3 regions of the Streptomyces sp. BRA346 genome follow, and region 1 is predicted to be linked to each of the others. Evidence: riboswitches for the same ligand, from Rfam matches in the RefSeq annotation. Region 1 holds a riboswitch; each other region holds the start of a gene.
The links. A riboswitch is a leader RNA that binds a small molecule or an ion and turns the genes downstream of it on or off. The one in region 1 is predicted to bind cobalamin.
Positions count from the first base shown of each region.

Region 1 (7,167 bases):
ACGTCCGTGTCGGTGTCGTCCCCGACCGGCGGCAACACCATGATCGACTTGGCGGTGTCGGGGCTCACCAGCTCCAGGTCGCGCCGCTCCAGCGGACTTCCGGAACGGCAGATCACCCGGGTGCGGCCGGTCACGGGGATCCTGTCGCGGATCTGGTCCTCCATGTCGACCTTGTCGTGGTCGGCGAGGATCACCACACAGGAACGGCGGGCGCTCTGGTTGGCCTCCACCAGCTCGGCGATCACCGTGAACACCTGGTCCGACCAGCCCAGCACGATCGTGTGGCCGCGCTCGATCAGCCGCGACCGGCCCTTGCGGAGCATCTGGATCCGGTTCTCCAGGCCCGTGGTGAGCACACCGATGAGCGCGCTGACGATGAAGATGCCGCCGATCGTGACCGTGAGCATCAGCACCAGGAACAGCGGGTGGCCCGTGTCCCCGCCCATGGTGCCCGGATCGAGCGTGCGCAGCAGGCTCATCCACACCACGCCCGTCCAGCCGCCGCTCTTCCGGGTGTCCTCGTGGGAGAGGGCGACCACCAGCGTGGAGACCACGGCGATCAACGCGAGGGAGGCGAGGCCGAGCCAGCCGATCAGGGCGGGCGTCCCCCGGTCCATGGTGCCGTCGAACCAGTACCGCAGCCGGTCCCGCAGCCTCATCGCACGTCCCCTATCCCCCCGGCCACCCACCGGTCTTACGGTCTCCCAGAGCAGTTGATCATTCTCGCAGGGTTACGGGGGTGCGGCTGCCGGGCGACGGGGCGCCCGCGCGGTCACCAGGCGGCGTGGGCCTGCGGGCTCCCGGTCTCGACGGTCGGTTCGCCGCCCGCCTCGGCGAACGCCTGGAGCGCCTCGATCAGATGACGGCGCTGTCCGGCGGGCATGACGCCCACGATGCGCGCGATCTCCCGGCGGCGCCGCTCGGTGACCTCGGCCACGACCCACCGCCCGGCCCCGGTGAGCGAGATCATGCTGGTACGCCGGTCCTCGGCGGAGACGCCGCGCGCGACCACGCCCGTCGTGACCAGGCGGTCGATCATGCGCATCGCGGTCGACGGCTGGACGCCCAGCTCCCCGGCCAGCCCGGACAGGCTCAGCGGCCCTCCGCCGTCCAGGACGACCAGCATCCGGAACTGCGGCAGCGTCAGGGACTCCTCCACCGCGGCCAACGACCGGGCGGAGACGGCGACGAGCAGCCGGGACGCGGTCAGCACGGCGGTGACCATCGCCTCGGCGTCGGATTCGGAGATTCCGGCCTCGGAGGCCGCGGAGGCTGTGGAACCCCCATCGGATGCTGAGGAACGGCGCGCCATACGCCCTTTCTCCCCCTGCCGCTGTGGAGGGGGTGCCCCGATCCGGCACCACCGCCTAGGCTGGGCCCCGCAGCTGGTTCGCCCTGCCCGCCAGGCAGGCGCGTCGTAAGAGGGAACCCGGTGGAAATCCGGGACTGCCCCGCAGCGGTGAGCGGGAACGACCGCCGTCATACGCACTGGGTCCGGGAGACGGGCCCGGGAAGCGACGGCCAGTAGGTGCCTCGTACGTGCACGACGTCACGAGGTGTGCCCGCGAGTCCGAAGACCTGCCCGTTGCCCGTGCGCGACCGATCGCGCGCGGAGATCCCGGTGACCTCGAGGGCGGGTCGGCGTACCCAGCAGGCGGACGCGCGCGTATCGGACGCGCGGACGATCCGCCCGGTTCGTCACTCCTTCGCGCCCCCGAATCCGGCCGGGATCCCCAAGGGACACGCTCGCGAAGGAGAGCTACGTGACAGCGACATCCGCGGCCGCCGCGGCGGCACGGGCCACCGTGTACGGCTACCCCCGCCAGGGACACCACCGCGAACTGAAGAAGGCCGTCGAGGGCTACTGGAAGGGCCGGGTCGGCGCCGGCACCCTCCGGGAGACCGCCGCGATGCTGCGCGCGGCGAACTGGCGGCAGCTGGCCGACGCCGGTATCGACGAGGTGCCGACCGGCGACTTCTCGTTCTACGACCATGTGCTGGACACCAGCGTCATGGTCGGCGCCGTACCGGACCGCCACCGCGCCGCCGTCGACGCCGACGCGCTGGACGGCTACTTCGCCATGGCGCGCGGCACCCAGGAGGCCGCGCCGCTGGAGATGACCAAGTGGTTCGACACCAACTACCACTACCTGGTGCCCGAACTCGGCCCCGACACCGTCTTCACCGCCAACGCGGCGAAGCAGGTCGCCGAGCTGTCGGAAGCGGTCGCACTCGGGCACACCGCCCGCCCTGTGCTGGTCGGCCCCGTCACCTACCTCCTGCTCGCCAAGCCCGCGCCCGGCGTCGCGCCGGACTTCGAGCCGCTCACCCTGCTGGACCGGCTGCTGCCCGTGTACGCGGAGGTGCTGGCCGATCTGCGGGCGGCCGGCGCCGCGTGGGTCCAGCTGGACGAGCCCGCGCTCGTCCAGGACCGCACCGCCGCCGAACTGAATGCCGCCGCCCGCGCGTACCGCGACCTGGGCGCCCTCACCGACCGCCCCCGGCTGCTGGTCGCCTCGTACTTCGACCGCCTCGGCGAGGCCCTGTCCGTCCTGGCCAAGGCCCCCGTGGACGGGCTGGCGCTCGACTTCACCGGGCCCGCCGCCGCCAACCTCGACGACCTCGCCGCCGTCGGCGGACTGCCCGGCAAGCGCCTGGTCGCGGGCGTCGTGGACGGCCGCAACGTGTGGATCAACGACCTCGCCGCCTCCCTGTCCAGGCTCGGCACCCTGCTCGGCTTCGCCGACCGGGTCGACGTCGCCGCCTCCTGCTCCCTCCTCCACGTCCCCCTCGACACGACGGCCGAACGCGACATCGACCCCCAGATCGCCCGCTGGCTGGCCTTCGCCCGCCAGAAGGCCACCGAGGTCGCGACCCTCGCCCGCGGCATCGCCCAGGGCACCGGCACCATCGCCGCACAACTCGCCGCCAACCGCGCCGACCTGGCCTCCCGCGCCACCTCCACGCTCACCCGCGACCCGGCCGTACGCGCCCGCGCCGAGGCCGTCACCGACGCCGACGCCCGCCGCCCCGAGCCGTACGCCGAGCGCGCCCCCGCCCAGCGCGCCCGGCTGCGGCTGCCCGCGCTGCCGACCACCACCATCGGCTCGTTCCCGCAGACCAGCGAGCTGCGCACCGCCCGCGCCGACCTGCGCGCCGGAACGCTCGACACCGCCGGATACGAGCAGCGCATCGCGGCCGAGATCCAGGACGTGATCTCCTTCCAGGAGAAGACGGGCATCGACGTCCTGGTGCACGGCGAGCCCGAACGCAACGACATGGTCCAGTACTTCGCCGAACAGCTCACCGGCTACCTCGCCACCCGGCACGGCTGGGTGCAGTCCTACGGCACCCGCTACGTCCGCCCGCCGATCCTGGCCGGCGACATCTCCCGGCCCGAGCCGATGACGGTGCGCTGGACGACGTACGCCCAGTCCCTCACCGACCGCCCGGTCAAGGGCATGCTCACCGGCCCCGTCACCATGCTGGCCTGGTCCTTCGTCCGCGACGACCAGCCCCTCGCCGACACCGCACGCCACGTCGCCCTCGCCCTGCGCGACGAGGTGTCCGACCTGGAGGCCGCGGGCACCCCGGTCATCCAGGTCGACGAACCCGCCCTGCGCGAAACCCTGCCCCTGCGCACCGCCGACCGCCCGTCCTACCTGGCCTGGGCCACCGAGGCGTTCCGCCTCACCACCGGCGGCGTGCGCGCGGACACCCAGATCCACACCCATATGTGCTACGCCGAGTTCGGGGACATCCTCCCGGCCATCGACGACCTCGACGCCGACGTCATCAGCCTGGAAGCCGCCCGCTCCCATATGCAGGTCGCCACCGAACTCGCCGACGCCCACTACCCCCGCGAGGTCGGCCCCGGCGTCTACGACATCCACTCCCCCCGTGTCCCCGGCCCCGACGAAACCGCCACCCTCCTCCGCACGGCCCTCGCCGCCATCCCCGCCGACCGCCTCTGGGCCAACCCCGACTGCGGCCTGAAGACCCGCGCCTGGCCCGAGGTCCGCGCCTCCCTGGAGCACCTGGTCGCGGCGGCCCAGGAGGTCCGCTCCACGCTCTGACTGTTATTGCGAATTACTTGCAATAACATCTGCTCTGCATCAAGCTGAAGAGGTACGGGGTCGGCCCGACCACCCTTCGGGACCCGCGCCTGGGTCGGTCCGGGCACGTCCTTCCCGATAGGTGATCGCCTTCTCACACGGCACCCGCCGGACGTTGGCCGACCCCGTTCAGCTGTGCCGAGCAGCCCCCAGGCGCCGGGCGCGGGCCGGGATCACCTCGCTAACGTGCCCGGATGGTGACCTACGACGAGCTCACGCCGCTGGAACGCCGCGTGTGGGATGCCTTCCCCACCGGCGCTGCCGTCGACTTCCGCGCCGCGCCCGAGGAAGATCCGGCGGAAGGCGCGGACTGGGGACCGGCCTGCCGGGGCTGAGCGCGGTCGGGACCCAGTTCGAGAGCTTCGTCGCGTTGAGCGAGTGCCGCGCGACCGGGATGGTCAGCTTCAGCTCGGCCCGGATCGCCCGCACCCTCTATCCGGACCGGTTGTCGGTCGAATCGGCGCATGCCGAGGAGCAGGGAGTCGCCGTCGCGCTGAACCACACGGTGATCGGTGACGCGGTCGTGGCCACCGCCCTGTCCGCCCGCGGTGAGGTACGCCTGGACGGAGCCACCGTGACCGCCCAGGTCGCGATGTCGTCGGCCCGCCTGCACCATCCCGGCGGCATCGCCCTGAACGCCGAAGGGCTCACCGTGGGTTCCGACCTGGCCGCCCGCGGGCTGCACGCCCAGGGCAGCATCACGTTGCGCAGCGCCCGGATACCCGGACAACCGGACCTGACCGAGGCCCGCCTGTCCAGCCCTGACGGCCTGTCACTGCGCGTCAGCAGCGCCGCCATCGGCGAAATGTGGCTGCGCGACGCCACCCATCAGCCGACCGTAGGGCCTGCCCCACGACCGCCCCATCGCGCCGCCTCGCCGATCCGGGCGAGCGCGGCGCGGACGCGCCATGTGCCGGTGACCGTCACACCGGCCAGCCGGTCGGCCAGCGACCTTCGGGAGCCCATCAGCGCCAGCCCCGCATTGAAGGCGAAGAAGGATATGGCGACGACCCAGCACAGCACCGAGAGGACGAACTCGCCGCCGGCCAGCAGGCAGCAGGCCAGCGCATACCAGCCGACATCGACCAGCGTGGTCACCCCGGCGCGCACCGCAACCCGGCCCTTCCCGGGCCGCCCTCCGCCACCGCGCCGCACCACGCACAGGGCCGTCAACGCCTGCCCCGGCGTGCGGCTCATCACGGCCAGCGAGAGGAAGTGGTAGGCGAAGGTGAACACGACCAGGGCGGCGAAGGCTTGCTGGACCGCGCTCACCGCGGACCGCCAAAGCGACCTTCCGACGTCCTGACCCGCCCCCGCCAGATTGCCGTCCGAGGTGATGACCTCCCAAGCACTCGTCCCAGCAAGGCTCGTGACGTCGGTCACCTCGGCACTGATCTGCTGGAAGGTGTACCAGCCGAGCAGCACGGCCACGGCCACGACGACGGCGAAATCCAGCGCCCAAGCACACAGCCGACGCGCCCGCGGGGGACTGGTCGACGCCGTCCCCTCGTCAGGCATCCCGGGTGTCGGCACCGCTCGTCGAAACATCAGTCCCCCCACACGTGTGATGTCGCGGTCTGCACAGTGTAGGGACAGTCACACACCGCCACGAGGGGCAAGTGCAACGAGTCAGGCCCGGTGCTGATCTCTCAGCACCGGGCCTGACCCTTGTTCCTTCAGTCGGGGTGGCGGGATTTGAACCCACCACCTCTTCGTCCCGAATGAGGTTCGAGCGTGATCGCTACCGGCTGGGTTGCTGTTTTGCCTGGTCAGGGCGGTGGGCTGAGGTGGTCCCGGGCGGTCCGGAAGGGGCTCGGGGAGCGGGTCGGCTCCCAGATGGCTCCCAGAGCCCAGCATGGCGCCGATGCCCCTACGTCTGGAGTGTCCAGATCGCCGCATCGGGCGTCACTCCCCTCGGGACCCGCCCGGCGCAACAGGTCGTGCCACCGCCTGGGCCATTCCTGGCCGACGAGCGGGGAGGCGTCCAGAGACGACGTGAGGGACGACCACACCTGCTCCCGCCGTGCCGTCGCGTCCGCGCGGGCGGCACGGCGGTCGGTGAGAGGCGGGCCGAGTTCCTCCAGGGTGTCCCTGAGGCCGAGTCCAATGGCCGAGGCGCACGGCTGTGAGTCGAGCACGTCAAGCCGTACGGTCACCGTGGCACCGGTGAGTGGTTTGCCCAACAGGAGGGACAGGTCGTTGCGTTCCTGAGTGTTGAGCGCGGCCAGCGTTTGCTTCCGTGCCTTCGTGCGCCGCTCCGGACTACTCCACACCAACGGCATCGACGGCACCCGGTGCGAGGCATTGCCGTGGGCGGACGGCATTTGGACGTGAATCCAAGGCTCGGACACACCCTCGCCGACTCGCTGTCTTGAATCCCAAACGACGTGCACTCGACGAGAGTGCTTGAACTCCGGGCGCGCGCCTAAGAAAATCCCAAACGGCGTGCACCCAGTAGCCTTGCGCCTACGTCTTCTACTGTCCTTCCTGAAGCCAGGGATCACCGGCTTACTCGTCCACTGGGAGAACCTCCGACCTCAGGAAGGAACAACGTGCAACCGAGGCTGATGTACGTGATCATCGCGGTCCTCACGGCGCTTGTCGCCGCTCTGGTCGGCAGCGTCGTGACCGTCGTCGAGGGAGGGCGTCCCACGGCGGCCTTCAAGACCGGAGCATTGACCTTCGCCGGCTCCCTGACACTCCTCATCGTGGTCATGGGCGCCCTGGGTGTGGTGGGCTCGTGAGCGACATGAGTGCGCTTGGAGGACACATGCAGGCCGAGGGTGCCTCCTCGCTCGACGAGGTGCTCGCGAAGGTGCGCCGACACCGCACGCACCTCTCGCGGCTGATGAACGCCCACGATGCGACTCGCCTCGTCCTCGGGCTGCTGTATCTGAGCCGGACCGCGCACGCTGCTCCCGGCGCCGGCGTACCGACATGGTCGTGGTTGCTGGGTCAGCCAGCAGGGCGCGGTTCGGGAATCCGCGCTGCCGTGAGCAAGTGTCTGAGCCACTGGCTTCCCGTCGCCGACGAACAGGGCGCCGACGTGGGC
Region 1 covers NZ_JAIWIH010000022.1:170,088-177,254, reverse strand. Annotated here, with positions in the region: gene LCH29_RS25460 (CASTOR/POLLUX-related putative ion channel) at 1-659, opposite strand, end outside; gene LCH29_RS25455 (MarR family winged helix-turn-helix transcriptional regulator) at 773-1,312, opposite strand; cobalamin riboswitch at 1,370-1,600, shown strand; gene metE (5-methyltetrahydropteroyltriglutamate--homocysteine S-methyltransferase) at 1,764-4,076, shown strand; gene LCH29_RS25445 (hypothetical protein) at 4,310-4,450, shown strand; gene LCH29_RS25440 (RDD family protein) at 4,944-5,633, opposite strand; gene LCH29_RS25435 (TIGR02679 domain-containing protein) at 5,885-6,397, opposite strand; gene LCH29_RS25430 (hypothetical protein) at 6,668-6,859, shown strand; gene LCH29_RS25425 (N-6 DNA methylase) at 6,865-7,167, shown strand, end outside.

Region 2 (7,167 bases), on a different contig from region 1:
CGCTTGTGCATGTGCATGTACGAGCCGTAGAAGAGCGGATCGCCCTCGGCCAGCACCGCGACCGTGCGCCCCGCGTCGAGGTGTGCGGCGAGCCGCGCCGCCGCCTCCGTGTAGAACTCCTCCATCGCGCCCCGGTAGCCGCCCGGATGGTCGGTGCCCTCCGTGGTGACCGGGTAGACCAGCCGCTCCTCGATGTGGTCGGGCCGTAGATGCCGCTCGGCGATGGAACGGGCGATGCTGCGGCCGTGCCGGGCGCTGTGGTAAGCGACCACGTCGGCCCCGGCGATGACCTCCACCGCCCGTACCGTCATCAGGGACGGATCGCCGGGGCCGAGGCCCACGCCGTACAGCCGGCCCTTCGCCGCGGGCGTCGCCTGTCGCTGCTGCTCGCTCACTCTTCCTCGCTCGCTATCGCGTTGATCGCGGCCGCGGCGATGGCACTGCCGCCGCGTCGGCCGCGCACCACCAGATGGTGGGGCGCCGCCGGATGCCCGGCCAGCGCCTCCTTGGACTCGGCGGCGCCGATGAACCCGACCGGTACGCCGATGACGGCGGCCGGGCGCGGCGCGCCCTGCTCGATCATCTCCAGCAGCCGGAACAGCGCCGTGGGCGCGTTGCCGACCGCCACGACCGACCCCTCCAGCCGGTCCCGCCACAGCTCCAGCGCGGCGGCGCTGCGCGTCGTGCCCATGCGCCGCGCCAACTCCGGTACGGCGGGGTCGGACAGCGTGCACACCACGTCGTTGTCGGCGGGCAGCCGCTTGCGGGTGACGCCGCTGGCGACCATCTGCGCGTCGCAGAGCACGGGCGCACCGGCGCGCAGCGCCTCCCGGGCCCGCGTCACCACCTCGGGCGTGTACGCGAGGTCCTTGACCAGGTCGACCATGCCGCACGCGTGGATCATCCGCACGACGACCTGGCTGACGTCGGCGGGGAGGCCGCCCAGGTCCGCCTCGGCGCGGATGGTGGCAAAGGAGGCGCGGTAGATGGCCGCCCCGTCCTTCTCGTAGTCGAACACTGTGTCCTCGATCATGTCGTTGATCATGCCGTTCCGCGGGCCGTCGCCACGGCGTCGGCCAATTGCTCTGCTGCCACGTCTGTCACGCCGTCGTCTGTCGCGCCGTCCGGCTCGCGCGTGTCGCGCACGGTGAGCCGGTAGTCCGTATCGGACGTGGCCAGCGCGTCCACCCAGCGGCCGCCGGGGTGCCCGCAGCGCCGCTCGCAGCCGGAGAAGTACACCGGTGGCGTGTCGCCGGAACCCTGCGGCGTGTCGGCGGAGCGGGGGGCGCCCGCCACCGCGCGCGCCGCGTGGGCGCGCACATCGGCCAGGGACTTGGCGCAGCCCGGCCGTCCCGTGCACGCGCCGACCCCGACCCACGGGGAGCCATGATCGGTCACCAGCCCCGCGTCGGCCGCCTCCCGCGCCGCGGCCGCCACGCCGTCCGCGGTGAACCCCGGGAGCACCACGCCGCGCCAGGGTGTCACACGCAGCTCACCCGACCCGCCCCGGGAGGCGAGCCCGGCGAGCAGCCGCCACTGCGCCGCGCCGACCCGGCCCAGGGGAACGAGGACCGACACGGCGTGGCGCCCGTCCGGCCCGGACACGACGCCCGGCGCGGGCGGCGCGCCGGGCGCCAAGTCCCGGCCGGTCCGTCCGATACGTACGGCTTCGACGCCCGCGTCCGCGAGCCGCGCCGCCAAGCCGTCGGCGGTCACGGCGTGTTGCGCGGGCAGTTCGCGCACCCGCCACGCCCGCGTGCCGCTCGCCCGGACCCGGGCCAGGAACTCCGCGGCGGCCAGCGCGGCGGCACGCGGCGCGTCCCGCCCCCGCACCTCCAGCGCAGTCCCGTCGGCCTCGGCCCCGGGCCCCACCCGCAGCACCGCTCCGCCGTCCCGCGTTGCGATCAATGTCACATCCGCGCCGAGTGCGGCGACATCGCCCCGGCCGTCGTCCATCGCGAACAGGAAACGACCCGACAAGCCGGACAACTCTTCCCATGTCCCGGCGCACAGAGCGGCGTCCAACTCCCGTGCCCACGCGGTGACATCGCCGTATCCGGCGCCGTCGAGGCCGCCCAGCGGGGACGCCACGATGTTGCGCACCCGGTCGAACCGGTCGGAGGGGAGCAGCCCGGCGGCCCGCAGCGCCGCCGCCAGCTCGCCGCCGCACGCCGCGTCCAGGCCGCGGACCTGGAGATTGCCCCGTGAGGTGAGGTCCAGCCGACCGTCCCCCAGCTCCTCGCTCGCCCCTGCCAGCGCCCGCGCCTGACCGGCCGTCAGCAGGCCGCCCGGTATCCGGACGCGGGCCAGGGAACCGTCGTCCGCCGGGTGCAGCCGCAGTGCGCCGGGGCAGGCGTCATCGCGTCCGCGCGCCCTCGGCGAGGGCGCTTCATCCGCAGGTGGGATGGTTGTCGGGGGGAGGGACATGGCGGCGAGCATACCGACGTCCGGTCGGCCCGCACTGTCCCGTGCCAGGTCAGCAACGCCTACTATGCTCTGCGGCGGGCCGTCTGGCCCGCCGGACGCTCAAGACGGCGTTCAAGACGCACAAGACGGCGTCAAGGGGAGGAAACCGGTGCGAATCCGGTGCGGTCCCGCCACTGTGAGCACGGCAGCCCGCCGTGCGAGCCAGGAACTCCCGCCGTCTTCCAACCCGCCCGGGGCGCGGACCCCGAGGAAGGCGCTGAGCCATGATCCTGCTGCTGTCGACGTCCGACACCGACCTGCTCAGTGCCCGTGCGGCCACGGGCCCGGTGCCGTACCGCCTCGCCAACCCGGCGCGGCTCGCGCTCGACGATCTGCCCGGGCTCCTCGACGGTGTCGACCTCGTCGTCGTGCGGCTGCTCGGTGGCATCCGCGCCTGGGAGGACGGCCTCGAAACCCTGCTCGCGGGCGACCTGCCCGTCGTCGTCCTGACCGGTGAACAGGCCCCTGACGCCCAGCTCATGGAGGCGTCCACGGTCCCCGTGGGGATCGCCGCCGAGGCGCACGCCTACCTCGCGCACGGCGGGCCCGCCAACCTGGGCCAGCTGGCCCGGTTCCTGTCCGACACCGTGCTGCTCACCGGCCACGGCTTCGAACCGCCCGCCACCGCCCCCACCTGGGGGCCGCTGGAGCGCACCGCGCGCGAGGACGTCACCGGCCCGACGATCGCCGTGCTCTACTACCGCGCCCACCACATGAGCGGCAACACCGCCTTCGTGGAGGCGCTGTGCCAGGCCGTCGAGGACGCCGGGGCCCGCCCGCTGCCGCTGTTCGTCGCCTCTCTCCGGTCTCCCGAGGCCGAGCTGATCGAGGCGCTCGGCGCGGCCGACGCCGTCGTCACCACCGTGCTCGCCGCGGGCGGCACCCGCCCCGCCGAGGCGTCGGCGGGCGGCGACGACGAGGCGTGGGACGCGGGCGCGCTCGCCGCGCTCGACGTCCCCGTGCTCCAGGCGCTGTGCCTGACCTCGCCACGCAGCGCGTGGGAGGAGAACGACGAGGGTCTGTCGCCGCTGGACGCCGCGACCCAGGTCGCCGTCCCGGAGTTCGACGGACGGCTGATCACCGTGCCGTTCTCCTTCAAGGAGGTCGACGAGGACGGCCTGCCGGTCTACGCCCCCGACCCCGAGCGCGCCGCGCGTGTCGCCGGAATCGCGGTACGACACGCCCGGCTCCGGCACATACCGGCGGCCGACAAGCGCCTCGCGCTCGTCCTGTCCGCCTACCCCACCAAGCACTCCCGGATCGGCAACGCGGTCGGCCTCGACACCCCCGCCAGCGCCGTCGCCCTGCTGCGCCGACTGCGCGCCGAAGGGTACGACTTCGGCCCCGAGGAGGGCGAGGGCGCGCTTCCGGGCCTGGCCTCCGGCGTCGGCGACGATCTGATCTACGCCCTCATCGAGGCGGGCGGCCACGACCAGGACTGGCTCACCGAGGAGCAGCTGGCCAAGAACCCGGTCCGCATCCCCGCCGCCGACTACCGCCGCTGGTACGCCACGCTGCCGCAGGAGCTGCGCGACGCGGTCGAGGAGCACTGGGGCCCGCCGCCCGGCGAGATGTTCGTGGACACCAGCCGCGACCCCGACGGCGAGATCGTCCTCGCCGCGCTGCGCCACGGCAACCTCCTGGTCGTCATCCAGCCGCCGCGCGGCTTCGGTGAGAACCCCATCGCCATCTACCACGACCCCGACCTGCCGCCCTCGCACCACTACCTGGCCGCTTACCGCTGGATGGCGACCCCCGAGGCCGACGGCGGCTTCGGCGCCGACGCCATGGTGCACCTGGGCAAGCACGGCAACCTGGAGTGGCTGCCCGGCAAGAACGCGGGCCTGTCCGCCGCCTGCGGACCCGACGCCGCGCTCGGCGACCTGCCGCTGATCTACCCCTTCCTGGTCAACGACCCCGGCGAGGGCACCCAGGCCAAGCGGCGCGTCCACGCCACCCTGGTCGACCACCTCGTACCGCCGATGGCCCGCGCCGACTCCTACGGCGACATCGCCCGGCTGGAACAGCTGCTGGACGAGTACGCCGCCATCTCCGCGATGGACCCGGCGAAGCTCCCCGCCATCCGCGCCCAGATCTGGACCCTGATCCAGGCCGCCCGGCTCGACCACGACCTGGGTCTTGAGGAGCGGCCCGACGACGAGGGCTTCGACGACTTCCTGCTGCACGTCGACGGCTGGCTGTGCGAGGTCAAGGACGCCCAGATCCGCGACGGTCTGCACATCCTCGGCGGCGCGCCCACCGGACCCGAGCGCGTCAACCTCGTCCTCGCCATCCTGCGGGCCCGCCAGATCTGGGGCGGTACTTCGGCGCTCCCCGGGCTGCGCGAGGCGCTGGGCCTGGACGAGTCGGCCGCCACCCGCACCGGCGCGGACGAGGCCGAGGAGCGCGCCCGCGCCCTCGTCCAGGCGATGGAGGACGCCGACTGGGCCCCGGAGGCCGCCGAGAAGGCCGCCCTGGAGCTGCCCGAGGCCCAGCGCCCCGGCGTCACCGCGATCCTGGAGTTCGCCGCCCGCGAGGTCGTGCCGCGCCTGGCCGCCACGACCGACGAGATCGACCACACCGTCCACGCCCTGAGCGGCGGCTTCGTGCCCGCAGGGCCGTCCGGCTCGCCGCTGCGGGGCCTGGTCAACGTCCTGCCGACCGGCCGCAACTTCTACTCCGTCGACCCCAAGGCCGTGCCCAGCCGCCTGGCCTGGGAGACCGGCCAGGCGCTCGCCGACTCGCTGCTGGAGCGCTACCGCGCCGACAACGACGGCCAGTACCCGCGGTCGGTCGGCCTGTCGCTGTGGGGGACGAGCGCCATGCGCACCTCCGGCGACGACGTGGCCGAGGCGCTGGCGCTGATGGGCATCCGCCCGGTGTGGGACGACGCCTCGCGGCGCGTGACGGGACTCGAACCCGTACCCGCCGACCAGTTGGGCCGCCCGCGCGTCGATGTCACGCTGCGCATCAGCGGCTTCTTCCGCGACGCCTTCCCGCACGTCGTCGGGCTGCTGGACGACGCCGTACGGCTCGCCGCGTCCCTGGACGAGGCCGACGACGTCAACTACGTGCGCGCCCACACCCGCGCCGACCTCGCCGAGCACGGCGACGAGCGCCGCGCCACCACCCGCATCTTCGGCTCCCGGCCGGGGACGTACGGCGCGGGGCTGCTCCAGCTCATCGACAGCCGCGACTGGCGCACCGACGCCGACCTCGCCGAGGTCTACACGGTGTGGGGCGGCTACGCCTACGGCCGCGGACTGGAGGGCCGCCCGGCGCGCGAGGAGATGGAGAGCGCGTACCGCAGGATCGCGGTCGCCGCGAAGAACACCGACACGCGCGAGCACGACATCGCCGACTCGGACGACTACTTCCAGTACCACGGCGGCATGGTCGCCACCGTGCGCGCCCTGAAGGGCACCGCCCCGGCCGCGTACATCGGCGACTCCACCCGCCCCGAGACGGTGCGCACCCGCACCCTGCACGAGGAGACCTCGCGGGTCTTCCGGGCCCGGGTGGTCAACCCGCGCTGGATCGAGGCGATGCGCCGGCACGGCTACAAGGGCGCGTTCGAGCTGGCCGCCACCGTCGACTACCTCTTCGGCTACGACGCCACCACGGGCGTGGTCGCCGACTGGATGTACGACAAGCTCGCCCAGACCTATCTGCTCGACCCGGAGAACCGCGCGTTCCTGGAGGAGGCCAACCCCTGGGCGCTGCACGGCATGGCCGAGCGGCTGCTGGAGGCCGAGAGCCGCGGTCTGTGGGAGCAGCCGGACCCGGAGGTGCTGGAGCGGGTCCGGGAGCTGTTCCTGGAGACCGAGGGCGGCCTGGAGGGCGGGGACGACTGAGGTCCCCCAGGAAGCAGGACGGGCGGGGGCTCAGCCGGAGGACGGCCGGGCCGCCGCCCGGATCCGGTCCGGCCAGGGGGGACAGTTGACCAGTTCGGTCCACTCGCGGTCGTAAGCCCCGGGCACCGCCCGCCCCGCGGACGACCAGCGCTCGACCAGCGCCGCGTAGATCGGTACGCAGCTCGACTGGTGAAGCGTCTGGTGAACCGTTCCGCCTTCGGTGCTCCGGTCCAGCGCTCTGCTCGGCTGCGAGAGAGAACGGCGTCGCATCGTCGTCGTCATGTTCGGCCAACGCGCCGCGCCCCGCGGGGTCACCTCCTTCGCGCGTACCTCACCCGCACCGGCGTGGCCTCGTACGCACCAGCGACCCATGATCGTCCGCCCGGGTGACGTCCGCTCAGGAGCCCGGTGCCCTGTGCGTATTCCGGGCGTGACGCTCCGCCGCGACAATGAAAAGCGTTGCCGAATTCATAAGGCAATGCCACCTGATAACCGTGTCCATTGCAGTCTTTGGAGAATTCTCCGAAGTGCTGTTCAATTGCCGTTGCCCATAAAGCGAGCCGAGGAGGAGCGGGTGGGAGCCCATACGCACGGACACGGCGAGGGCCATGGCGGGCACACGCACGGTGTGGCGGAGAACGCCGACCGCCGGTGGCTGTCCATCGCGCTCGCGCTGATCACCGGCTTTATGCTGGTGGAGGTCGTGATCGGGGTGATTGCGCGTTCGGTGGCGCTGCTTTCCGACGCGGCCCATATGCTCACCGACGCCGCCTCGATCGTCCTCGCGCTCATGGCGATCCGGCTTTCGGCCCGGCCCGCCCGCGGTGGCTATACGTATGGGCTCAAG
Region 2 covers NZ_JAIWIH010000015.1:147,168-154,334, forward strand. Annotated here, with positions in the region: gene LCH29_RS19940 (precorrin-2 C(20)-methyltransferase) at 1-395, opposite strand, end outside; gene LCH29_RS19945 (precorrin-8X methylmutase) at 392-1,033, opposite strand; gene cobG (precorrin-3B synthase) at 1,042-2,427, opposite strand; cobalamin riboswitch at 2,537-2,660, shown strand; gene cobN (cobaltochelatase subunit CobN) at 2,691-6,320, shown strand; gene LCH29_RS19960 (hypothetical protein) at 6,351-6,590, opposite strand; gene LCH29_RS19965 (cation diffusion facilitator family transporter) at 6,895-7,167, shown strand, end outside.
Region 2: another riboswitch for cobalamin. It lies ahead of cobN (cobaltochelatase subunit CobN); the one in region 1 lies ahead of metE (5-methyltetrahydropteroyltriglutamate--homocysteine S-methyltransferase).

Region 3 (7,167 bases), on a different contig from region 1:
ACCCCGCCCCGGAACTTGCGCAGCACCCCGAGCCGGGCCAGCTCGTCCAGGTCCCGGTGCACGGTCATCAGGCTGACGCCGGTGAGGTCGGCCAGCTCCGCCGCGGTGGCGGTGGAGTGCGCGAGGACGTATTCGGTGATGGTCTGTCTGCGGGCGTCCTGGGAGCGGACCGTGGTCATGGGCGGGTTCCTCCCGTAGCGCCGTCGGTGAGCACAATGTCGGTGGTGGGGACGTTCAGGGAGCGCAGCGCCGTGCGGTCGCCGTCGACGCCGATCTCGGTCACCGCCGCGTTGTCCAGCCGGGGGAAGACCGTGCGGTAGTGGCCGACGGGGATGCCGAGCAGGGTGCACAGCGCGGTCCGCAGCAAGCTGTTGTGCGCCACGACGAGCACCGTGCGGTCCGGATGCGCGGCGGCCAGCCGGCGCAGGGCGGCGACGGCGCGGGCCGCGGCCTCGCCGGGGCGCTCCGAGCCGGGGAAGGCGCCGGTCTCGGGGTCGTCGCGGAACGCCCGGACGGCCGCCGGGTCCTCCGCCTCCATCTCGGCGAGGGTGCGGCCCTCGCCCCAGCCGAAGTCCATCTCGCGCAGGTCCTCGACCACTTCGGGGACCAGGGACAGCGCGGTGGCGGCCGGTTCGGCGGTGTGCCGCGCCCGGCTCAGCGGGGAGCAGGCCACCGCGTCGATCTCCCGGCCCCGCGCCCAGTGGGCGAGGGCCCGTGCCTGCCGGTGGCCGCGCTCGGTCAGCGCGATGTCCGAGGTTCCGGCGTACCGGTTCTCCGCGTGCCACACGGTCTCCCCGTGGCGTACGAGCAGCAGTCGGGCGGTCATCCGGGTTCTCCCCTGCGTCCACCATGGCCTGAGCCATTGCCTGATCACGTCTCTGGTGTTAAATCTAGCATCACTCATGTGATGGAGCGCCGAGGTTCCGAAGGGAAGCAGGGCATGCGCATGATCATCGGAGTGGATGTCGGCACTTCCGTCACCAAGGCCGTGGCCTTCGGCCGCGACGGGGTCGCGCGCGCCTCCGCGGCCCGCCCCAGCCGACTGGACCGCCTGCCCGGCGGCCGGGTCGAACAGGACCTGGAGGACGTGCTGCGCACGGTCGCCGAGGTGGTGCGCGAGGTGGCCGCGGCGCTCCCCGGCCCGCCCGCCGCGCTCGCGCTCACCGGCCAGGGCGACGGGCTGTGGCTGCGCGACGAGGCGGGCCGGGCGGTGCGCCCGCCGATCTCCTGGCTGGACGGCCGGGGCGGCGGGACCATCGCCCGCTGGCGCGCCGACGGCACGCTCGAAGCCCTCTACGCGCTCACCGGCTCCGGGCTGTTCCCGGGCTGCCACGCGCCGCTGCTGCACTGGCTGGCCGAGCACGAGCCGGAGTCGCTGGAGCGGGCGGCGGTCGCGGGATACTGCGTGGACGCGGTGGCCCAGCGGCTGACCGGCGCCATCACCGTGGACGCCTCCGACGCGTCCCTGCCGTTCCTCGACGTCACCACTCGTACGTATGTGCCGGACGCCCTGGAACGCTGCGGTCTGTCCGGCCACGCCCGGCTGCTGCCGGACCCCGCCGCGCCCGGCACCGTCCTCGCGCTGGACGACGAGGGGGCCCGGCTGACCGGACTGCCGCCCGGACTGCCCGTGGTCTCCGGCCCGTACGACCTTCCGGCGTGCGCCATCGGCAGCGGGGTGCGGGACGTGGGCGACGGACTGCTCATCGTCGGCACCACGCTGGCCTGCCAGGTGCTCACCGACCGCGCGGCGGTGGACGCTTCGGCCGATCCGGCCGGAATGTGGCTGTGCACCCCCGACCCGGAGCGCTGGCTGCGCGCGATGCCCGCGATGGTCGGCACGGCCGCTCTGGAGTGGGTGCTCGATCTCACAGGCACGTCCACCACCGAACTCGACGCCCTGCTCGACGGCAGTCCGCCGGGCGCGAACGGCGTGACCGCGCTGCCCTTCCTGTCCGGCGCCGGGGAGCGCGCCCCGTTCGTGGAGCCCGCAGCCCAGGGGCGGTTGGACGGCCTCACCCTCGCCACCACCCGCGCCGACACCGTACGGGCCGTGTGCGAGGCCATCGCCTACGCGGCCCGCCACTGCCTGGAGGCGGCCGGGCTCTCGGGGCGGCTCGCGCTGTGCGGCGGAGGGGTGCGGTCCGCCGCCTGGACGGAGATTTTCGCGAACGTCATCGGCCGCCCGGTGGTCATTCCGGACGAGCCGGAGGTCGGCGCGCGGGGCGCGGTCGCGGTCGCGTGGCGGTCGCTCGGCGACCCCGTGGACGCGTCCCGGTGGCGCTCCGCGTCCCGTACGGTCGAGCCGCGGAGCGAGCTTCGCGGCGCGTACGAGGACGGCTACGCGGGCTACCGCGACCGCCTCGCCCGTGCCCTGGACGAATGGCGGACGAGCGGTCCGGCGAGCTAGTTTTCCCTGGGATTCCGGCGCGGCCAAAGCCCGCCGCGACTAGCACATCCATACGAATCCACCCAGCTGACGACACAACATCTGGGGGCGCGTGCGCAGCACGACACAAGATGTATGCTCGTCTCCGCTGTCGCCGCAGGGGAATCCGGCGCGAATCCGGAACTGTCCCGCAACGGTGTACGTGTGCGCTTTTGCGTACCCGTGAGTCCGATGACCTGCCGACGGCCGTCTGCATACGTCCGGGCCTCGCGGGTTGGGCCGATGGACGCTGCGTGGTGTGCCGTGAAGCGGAATCGGCATGCCCGTGAGCGGCCATCGCGCACTGCCTTCGCAGGCCCCAGCCGAGCGAGGGAGAACACTTCAGTGACCATCGCGCCCGCCGACCCGGTTTCAGAGGCAGCGGAAACTCCGGCAGCGGCCGACGCGCCCGGGACCGCCTTGTTGCGGACCCTCACCGGGCTCACCGCCGACCTGCCCGCCACCGACCCCGGCAAGGTCGCGGCCGCCGCCCTGCGCGGCCGCCATCCCGGTTCGGACGAGGCGGAGTTGCGCTCCCTGGCGACCGAGGCGGCGGCCGGACTCATCGGCGAGGAGCCGGAGTACTCCAAGCTCGCCGCGCGGCTGCTGACCCGCGCGATCGCCGAGGAGGCGGCCGGGCAGGGCGCGGACTCCTTCTCCGCGTCCGTCGCCGTGGGCCACCGCGAGGGCCTGATCGCCGACTCCACCGCCGAGTTCGTGACCGCCCACGCCGCCCGGCTGGACGCGCTGGTCGACCGGGCGCTGGCCGACGGCGCCGACGACCGCTTCGGCTACTTCGGGCTGCGCACCCTGCACAGCCGCTATCTGCTCCGCCACCCGATCACCCGTCAGGTGATCGAGACCCCGCAGCACTTCCTGCTGCGGGTGGCCTGCGGGCTCGCCGAGGACCTCACCGAGCGGGCGCTGGACGACGTCGCCGAGCTGTACCGGATGACGAGCACGCTGTCGTACCTGCCCAGCTCCCCCACGCTGTTCAACTCCGGCACCCGGCACCCGCAGATGTCCTCCTGCTATCTGCTGGACTCACCGCTGGACGAGCTGGACTCGATCTACAACCGCTACCACCAGGTGGCACGGCTGTCGAAGCACGCGGGCGGCATCGGTCTGTCGTACTCCCGCATCCGCGCCCGCGGTTCGCTGATCCGCGGCACCAACGGGCACTCCAACGGCATCGTGCCGTTCCTGCGCACGCTCGACGCCTCGGTGGCGGCCGTCAACCAGGGCGGCCGGCGCAAGGGCGCGGCCTGCGTCTACCTGGAGACCTGGCACGCGGACATCGAGGAGTTCCTGGAGCTGCGGGACAACACGGGCGAAGAGGCCCGCCGCACCCACAACCTCAACATCGCGCACTGGATCCCCGACGAGTTCATGCGCCGGGTCGAGGCGGACGCCGACTGGTCGCTGTTCTCGCCCGTGGACGCGCCCGAGCTGGTCGACCTGTGGGGCGAGGAGTTCGAGGCCGCGTACCGCAAGGCCGAGGCCGAAGGAAAGGCGCTCAAGCAGGTACCGGCCCGCCAGCTGTACGCCCGGATGATGCGCACCCTCGCGCAGACCGGCAACGGCTGGATGACGTTCAAGGACGCCGCCAACCGCACCGCCAACCAGACCGCCGAGGCGGGCCGGGTCGTCCACTCCTCCAACCTGTGCACCGAGATCCTGGAGGTCACCGACGACGGCGAGACGGCCGTCTGCAACCTCGGCTCGGTCAACCTCGCCGCCCACCTGGGCAAAGACGTCGGCGACGGGGAAGAGGTGATGGACTGGGAGCGGCTGGACCGCACCGTCCGCACCGCCGTGACCTTCCTCGACCGCGTGGTGGACATCAACTTCTACCCCACGGAAGAGGCCGGGGCCTCCAACTCCCGCTGGCGGCCGGTGGGGCTCGGCCTGATGGGCCTCCAGGACGTCTTCTTCCGGCTGCGGCTGCCGTTCGACTCGCCCGAGGCGCAGGCGCTCTCCACCCGGATCTCCGAGCGCATCATGCTCGCCGCGTACGAGGCGTCCTGCGACCTCGCCGAGCGCCACGGCCCGCACCCGGCCTGGGCCGAGACCCGCACCGCGCGCGGCGTGCTCCACCCGGACCACTACACCGGCGCGCAGGCCGCCTGGCCCGAGCGCTGGGAGGCGCTGCGCACCCGGATGGCGACGACCGGCATGCGGAACTCGCTGCTGCTGGCGATCGCGCCGACCGCCACCATCGCCTCCATCGCGGGCGTGTACGAGTGCATCGAGCCGCAGGTCTCCAACCTCTTCAAGCGCGAAACCCTCAGCGGTGAGTTCCTCCAGGTCAACAACTACCTGGTGAACGACCTGAAGAAGCTCGGCATATGGGACGCCCAGACCCGTGACGCGCTGCGCGAGGCCAACGGCTCGGTCCAGGACCTCTCCTGGGTGCCCAGGGACGTCCGCGACCTGTACCGCACCGCGTGGGAGATCCCGCAGCGCGCCCTGATCGACATGGCGGCGGCCCGCACCCCGTACCTCGACCAGAGCCAGTCGCTGAACCTCTTCATGGCGGCGCCGACCATCGGCAAGCTCAGCTCGATGTACGCGTACGCCTGGAAGCGCGGCATCAAGACCACCTACTACCTGCGCTCCCGCCCGGCGACCCGGATCGCCCAGAGCGCCCGCGGTGGCGCCGCCACGGCCACCGTCCCCGCCCCCGTCCCCGCCCAGCAGACGCCCGCCGAGGCCGACGCGGTCGCCTGCTCCCTGGAAAACCCCGAGTCCTGCGAGGCCTGCCAGTAATGCCCACCGCATCCGAGATGACCACCGCGAACACCGCGACGGATCACGCCAAGAACCTGCTCGACCCGGGCTTCGAGCTGACCCTGCGGCCGATGCGGTACCCGCAGTTCTACGACCGCTACCGGGACGCGATCAAGAACACCTGGACCGTGGAAGAGGTCGACCTCCACTCGGACGTCGCCGACCTCGCCAAGCTGTCCCCCGGTGAGCAGCACATGATCAGCCGACTGGTGGCGTTCTTCGCGACCGGCGACTCGATCGTGTCCAACAACCTGGTGCTGACGCTCTACAAGCACATCAACTCCCCCGAGGCGCGGCTGTATCTGTCGCGGCAGCTCTTCGAGGAGGCCGTGCACGTCCAGTTCTATCTGACCCTGCTGGACACCTACCTGCCCGATCCGGACGATCGCGCGGCGTCCTTCGCGGCGGTCGAGAACATCCCCTCCATCCGGGAGAAGGCGGAATTCTGTTTCCGCTGGATGGACTCGGTGGAGAAGATCGACCGCCTGGAGACCAAGGCCGACCGCCGCCGCTTCCTGCTCAACCTGATCTGCTTCGCGGCCTGCATCGAGGGCCTCTTCTTCTACGGCGCCTTCGCCTACGTCTACTGGTTCCGCTCGCGCGGCCTCCTCCACGGCCTCGCGACCGGCACCAACTGGGTGTTCCGCGACGAGTCCATGCACATGGAGTTCGCCTTCTCCGTCGTGGACACCGTTCGCGAGGAGGAGCCCGACCTCTTCGACGACGAGCTGGAGCGCCAGGTCACCGACATGCTGAAGGAGGCCGTCCAGGCGGAGCTCCAGTTCGCCCACGACCTCTGCGGCGACGGCCTGCCGGGTATGAACACCGAATCGATGCGCGCCTACCTGGAGTGCGTCGCCGACCAGCGCCTGGCCCGCCTCGGCTTCCCCGCGGTCTTCGGCTCGGAGAACCCGTTCTCCTTCATGGAGCTCCAGGACGTCCAGGAGCTGACCAACTTCTTCGAACGCCGCGCCTCGGCCTACCAGGTCGCGGTCGAGGGCTCGGTCTCCTTCGACGACGACTTCTGACCGTCTCCGGGGGCATACCCCCTCGCTTCCCGACACGGCCGCACTCCTTCCGGAGCGCGGCCGTGTCGTCGTTGACATCCCCTGTCGCCGACGGAACATTGGTCTGGCTCGGTTCACATAACACTGAATCACCGAGGGGGGCACATGGGGCACAAAGGGGACGGCTTCTCTATCGACAACACTTCCATCAACGGCAGTTCGAATCTGCTGATCGAGATGGCGGGGCTGCTCTATGAAGGGCGTCCTGACGGCGACCTCTGCACCATGGCACGAGCGCCACGTGCCCATCCTGACGTGGCGGCCAAAGCCGACCGGTTCGCCCGCTTCGCGAACGACCAGTACCAGGACCTGACGACGCTGCTCGCCGCACTCTCCACTCGCCTTCGGGAAACCGGCAGCAGCTATGTCGACTTCGACGGAGACGTCGCGGAAGGCCTCATGAACGCCCTCCTGGAACTGGGTCAGTACGTCGCGCCGGAAGACAGGTGAGTCGGGGGATGACGTATCGCAAGGATGTCGAATTCCTCGAAGACTGCAATCCCAAGCTCGTCGAGCGCAATTCCGATGAATTCCGCCGACTGCGTGACCTGCTGCTCGAGATCGAACCCGCCGCGAAACGCGCCGCCACCGGCACGGAGTGGGTGAGCAAGAGCCGCGAGCCCTACGACGACCGGCTGCGTCAAGCCCGTGACATGATCGCGCACCTCGCCGAAGGCTACGACGCGGCCCGCAAGGCGCTGCTGCACTACTCCGCGGCGCTGGACACCGCCAAGGCCCACTACTCCAACGGCAAGGCAGCCGAGCAGACCCTCGCGGATCTCATCGCACAGGTCGGCCAGGCCGTCACGCGTACGGCCCAGGAGGCCGAGCCGATGCGCCAGTGGGAGGACATGCGCGGCACCACCGGCTTCCTGGACTGGG
Region 3 covers NZ_JAIWIH010000012.1:211,615-218,781, reverse strand. Annotated here, with positions in the region: gene LCH29_RS17350 (DeoR/GlpR family DNA-binding transcription regulator) at 1-179, opposite strand, end outside; gene LCH29_RS17345 (histidine phosphatase family protein) at 176-826, opposite strand; gene LCH29_RS17340 (FGGY family carbohydrate kinase) at 941-2,410, shown strand; cobalamin riboswitch at 2,525-2,647, shown strand; gene LCH29_RS17335 (ribonucleoside-diphosphate reductase subunit alpha) at 2,774-5,197, shown strand; gene LCH29_RS17330 (ribonucleotide-diphosphate reductase subunit beta) at 5,215-6,246, shown strand; gene LCH29_RS17325 (hypothetical protein) at 6,391-6,735, shown strand; gene LCH29_RS17320 (hypothetical protein) at 6,744-7,167, shown strand, end outside.
Region 3: another riboswitch for cobalamin. It lies ahead of LCH29_RS17335 (ribonucleoside-diphosphate reductase subunit alpha); the one in region 1 lies ahead of metE (5-methyltetrahydropteroyltriglutamate--homocysteine S-methyltransferase).